DNA from 2 places in the Peribacillus sp. NPDC046944 genome. Region 1 is predicted to be linked to the other one. Evidence: riboswitches for the same ligand, from Rfam matches in the RefSeq annotation. Region 1 holds a riboswitch; the other holds the start of a gene.

Region 1 (2,210 bases):
TGGCAGTCTCCATGCTAAGTGCCATGATTGTTGGATTGTTTGTTTGGTAACGCTGTGTATTATAGTTTACTAGATCACCTTAAATATTGCGGTTTTAATACGTGAATGAAAAACAAATTAGCCAAGTGATTTTTAGGAATCCTTGGCTATTTGGAATTTAATAATGAAAATCTGTTCTGTTGGAAGAAAATTAATTCCAGCTTTTAACAAACTGTGGACGAGTCTAAATTTCCTTTTTGTATTATTAGAGAAAAAGGCTTAAAGCAAATGTTTTGGATGCAGAATTTTCTGGTTGACCTCGTGATTTTCTATCTAGTTACAAAATATGTTAAATCTGAACGAGTGAATCCAAATATATAATTGTAAATATTTAAAATATTTGGTATATTTAAATAGAAAATTGAATATGTAAATTATTTGGTGCGAATAACATGATTGATTTTATTCGCTTAAAAGGGAAATCGGTTTGATTCCGATGCTGTCCCGCAACTGTATTTGGGAGCGATTCGAAGATGCCACTGTTTCTATGCAGATAGAAATGGGAAGGTTCGAAAAGCGATGATCATAAGCCAGGAGACCTGCCAACTAATCATGCATCAATTACCTACGAGGATAGGAGGTGTTAATTACGAATATTTGGCATGAATTTTCATGTTTATTTAGGCAACCATTCGTTAATTAACAACTTCCATTGGAAGTTGTTTTTTTAATGTAAAGACCATTTTCTTTTTGGTTAGGGTATTGAAAGAGAATTCAAAAGTATGAATGGTTAAAGAAGATACACCTGTTATGTTAACGCTTTCATTTGAATAGGAGGAGTAAAAATGTCGATACAAGAAAACTATTCACCTGGATTGGATGGGATTATAGCTTCAGAGACAAAACTTTCATTTCTTGATACGGTCCAGAGTGAAATTATAATCCAAGGATATGATTTGATTAAATTGGCTGAAAATACAGATTACCTGGATATCGTTAATTTACTATTAAATGATAATCTGCCAACCCTAGAGGAAAAAGCGTTCTTAGAGAAAACACTGAAGGAAGAATATGAAATACCAACTGATATTTTAGAAATATTCAAGCTATTACCTGACAAAACACATCCCATGGATGCGTTAAGAACGGGAATTTCCGCATTAGCTGGATATGAACAGCTAATTGATGATCGCTCAACTTCAGCCAATATTGAACGCGCTTACAAATTATTAGGGAAAGTACCCACTATCGTAGCTAATAGTTATAGAGTGCTGAAAAATCAAGAAGTTGTCCTTCCTAATAAGGATTTATCTTATAGTGCAAATTTCTATTACATGATTACTGGTAAAGTGCCAACAGAATTGGAAGAAAGGATTTTCGATCAATCCTTATTATTGTATAGCGAACATGAAATGCCGAATTCTACGTTTACAGCTCGAGTCATCGCTTCTACACAATCCGATTTGTATGGTGCGTTAACCGGAGCGGTTGCTTCGTTGAAAGGCAATTTACATGGTGGAGCAAATGAAGCGGTCATGTACATGCTTTTGGAAGCTGGAACAGTTGAAAAGTTCGAGCAGTTGCTTGAAAAGAAATTAGCAAACAAAGAAAAGATAATGGGTTTTGGTCATCGTGTTTATATGAAGAAGATGGATCCAAGAGCCCTAATCATGAAAAAAGCGTTAAAACAACTCTGTGACAATAAAGGAGACGACCTCCTTTATAGAATGTGCGAAGCTGGCGAAGAGGTCATGGTAAGAGAGAAAGGCCTTTATCCGAATTTGGATTATTATGCAGCACCTGTATATTACATGCTAGGTCTACCCATTGAAATCTATACACCTATTTTCTTTAGTGCTAGAACAGTAGGGTTATGCGCTCATGTGGTTGAACAACATGCAAACAACCGACTTTTTAGGCCTCGAGTAAATTATATAGGCGAGCGTCGTAACCACACTATTTTAACCAACTAAAAAAATGTAAGTTATTAGCTCGCCGAATGGTCGTTCTGACCAACGACCATTTCTAATAATAAATGATTTTGCATAGAAAGGGAATGAAAAAATGCTAAAGGTGAATGGAATTAATCAAACGGATGTATTATTAGAGACAATTGCAGATTATGTGTTAGACAAAGAGATTACTAGTACAGAGGCGTACGAGACTGCCCGTTATGTGTTACTTGATACAATTGGCTGCGGGATTTTAGCACTTCAATATCCAGAATGCAC
Region 2 (2,210 bases), on a different contig from region 1:
GTAATTCCGTCAGTGGTGGGGAATTGCAGCTGGCCTTGATTGCCCGGACGCTTGTATCGGACCCGGATGTATTGATTCTTGATGAGCCAGAATCGCATCTTGATATTCAAAAGCAAATCGTGATTTTACAGACACTAAAGCGGTTATCGAAAGAGAAGAACATTTCTTGTATCATAAACACGCATTATCCGAACCACGCATTCTACTTGGCTGACCATGTTTTAATGACTGCCAAGGAAAAGCGTGTGGTGTATGGCGAAGTCCGCGAAGTGATGACGGAAGCCCGGATGAAAGAGTACTTCGGCATCGAAATGAAGAAAATCATTTATGAGGAAGAGGATGACTTTTTGATTGAAACGATGGTGCCGAAAGATCTAGGTCTTTTACGTGATCAAAGTACATGCCGTTTTAATAGTGACATCTAAAGCTATAGAAGGCAGCCATGTGATGGTTGCCTTTTTGTGTTCCAAATCTTAATTTAAAGTAATCTGAAATATCATATAATACGATTTCCTAAATGGTGTATAATGAAAGGCAGTGAAATTATATACATATGAACAATTTGGTGTCTGTAAGGACTTGAAAGGGAAGTTGGTGAAATGCCAACGCGGTCGCGCCACTGTAAATGGGAGTTAACGGATGTATACCACTGTATGAATAATATGGGAAGGTGCCGTTAGCAATGACCATGAGCCAGGAGACCTGCCAAAATTGTACACCGGTAACCACGCGGATGGGGAGGTGTGTGGCAGAGCTATGTCCCTTTTTTGTTCCGTTGCCATACAAGCATCCTCCGTTTTGATGGGGGATGCTTTTTTGTATGTCTTTTGATATTCGCAACACATGTGTGAAGGTCCAGAAATGAACTCAAAAATGATGGAGGTTTTAAGATGAGGAAGATATATAGTTTCATGCTTGTGATGGGATTGATGGTTGGTATATTGGTTGGCTGTAGCGATGCCTCCCAGGATGGAACAGGAGAAAACCAGTCGACAAAACAAGCTGTTAACCAGGGCTTCCCGCTTTCGTTACAAGATGCAGTGGGTAACAAAGTCACCATCGAGCAGAAACCAGAAAAAATTGTTTCATTAATCCCAAGTAATACAGAAGCGGTCTTTGCGCTAGGTTCGGGTGAGAAAGTGATTGGAGTGTCTGAAAATGACAATTACCCGGAAGAAACGAAAGATATTCAGAAGATAGGTGGAATGGAAATAGATACAGAGATGATTTTAGCCTTGCAGCCTGATATCGTTCTTGCTCATGAGAGTGCCCATAATTCCAAAGAAGGAATCCAACAGCTTAAGGATGCGGGTATTCCAGTTATAATCGTCAATGATGCTAAAAGCTTTAAAGAAGTGTATACGTCTATCGAGATGATTGGAACGGCAATAGGGGAACTGGATAAGGCAAAGGAAATCGTCAAGACGATGCAGAACAAGCTGGAAAAGATCAAAGAAAAGGCTAAGGCAATCAAGAGTGAGGATAGAAAAAGTGTTTTTGTAGAGGTTTCACCGTCACCTGAAATCTATACAACGGGAAAAAATACTTTCATGGATGAAATGCTGGACATCATTTCAGCGGATAATGTCGCAGGTGAATTGGATGGCTGGGTAAAACTCGATGAAGAGTCGATGATAGCGGCCAACCCGGATGTCATCATTACAACCTATGGTTATTACACAGGAGATCCAGTCAAAGAGGTAACGGGAAGAAATGGATGGGCCGACATTCAGGCAGTTAAGAATGGTGAGGTTTTCGATGTCCATTCAGATATTGTCACTCGTTCCGGTCCTAGGCTTATAGAGGGAGTAGAGGAACTTGCCAAATCAGTCTATCCGAACGTATTTAAAAACTAAACGGGCATTGGCCTATGTATTTGCCCTATCATTTTTGGTTATTTCGATATTGATCGGTGTTTCCTTAGGATCGGTTTCCGTTCCGATACCAGTGCTTTTGCAAATCATTGGCAAGGAAGTCCTTCATTTGCCCCTGGCCATGGAACCGGATGGGACACTGACGAATATCGTGATGAACATCCGCCTGCCGAGGGTCGTGCTTGCAAGTTTGGTTGGGGCATCCCTTGCAATAGCAGGGGCAGCATTTCAGGGATTGCTCAGGAATCCCCTAGCTGACCCCTATACCCTGGGAATATCCTCAGGGGCTTCGCTTGGTGCAGTATTAACGTTGTTTTTGAATTTGTCACTGCCGTT

What was found. A riboswitch is a leader RNA that binds a small molecule or an ion and turns the genes downstream of it on or off. The one in region 1 is predicted to bind cobalamin.
Region 2: it holds a riboswitch for cobalamin, as region 1 does, so the genes downstream of both, ACQKIC_RS03555 (helical backbone metal receptor) here and mmgD (citrate synthase) in region 1, are expected to answer to the same signal.

What each region holds. Positions count from the first base shown of each region.
Region 1 covers NZ_JBNNML010000008.1:50,455-52,664, forward strand. Annotated here, with positions in the region: gene ACQKIC_RS15240 (NupC/NupG family nucleoside CNT transporter) at 1-50, shown strand, start outside; cobalamin riboswitch at 402-600, shown strand; gene mmgD (citrate synthase) at 825-1,952, shown strand; gene prpD (2-methylcitrate dehydratase) at 2,044-2,210, shown strand, end outside.
Region 2 covers NZ_JBNNML010000002.1:110,391-112,600, reverse strand. Annotated here, with positions in the region: gene ACQKIC_RS03560 (ABC transporter ATP-binding protein) at 1-425, shown strand, start outside; cobalamin riboswitch at 547-724, shown strand; gene ACQKIC_RS03555 (helical backbone metal receptor) at 891-1,856, shown strand; gene ACQKIC_RS03550 (FecCD family ABC transporter permease) at 1,819-2,210, shown strand, end outside.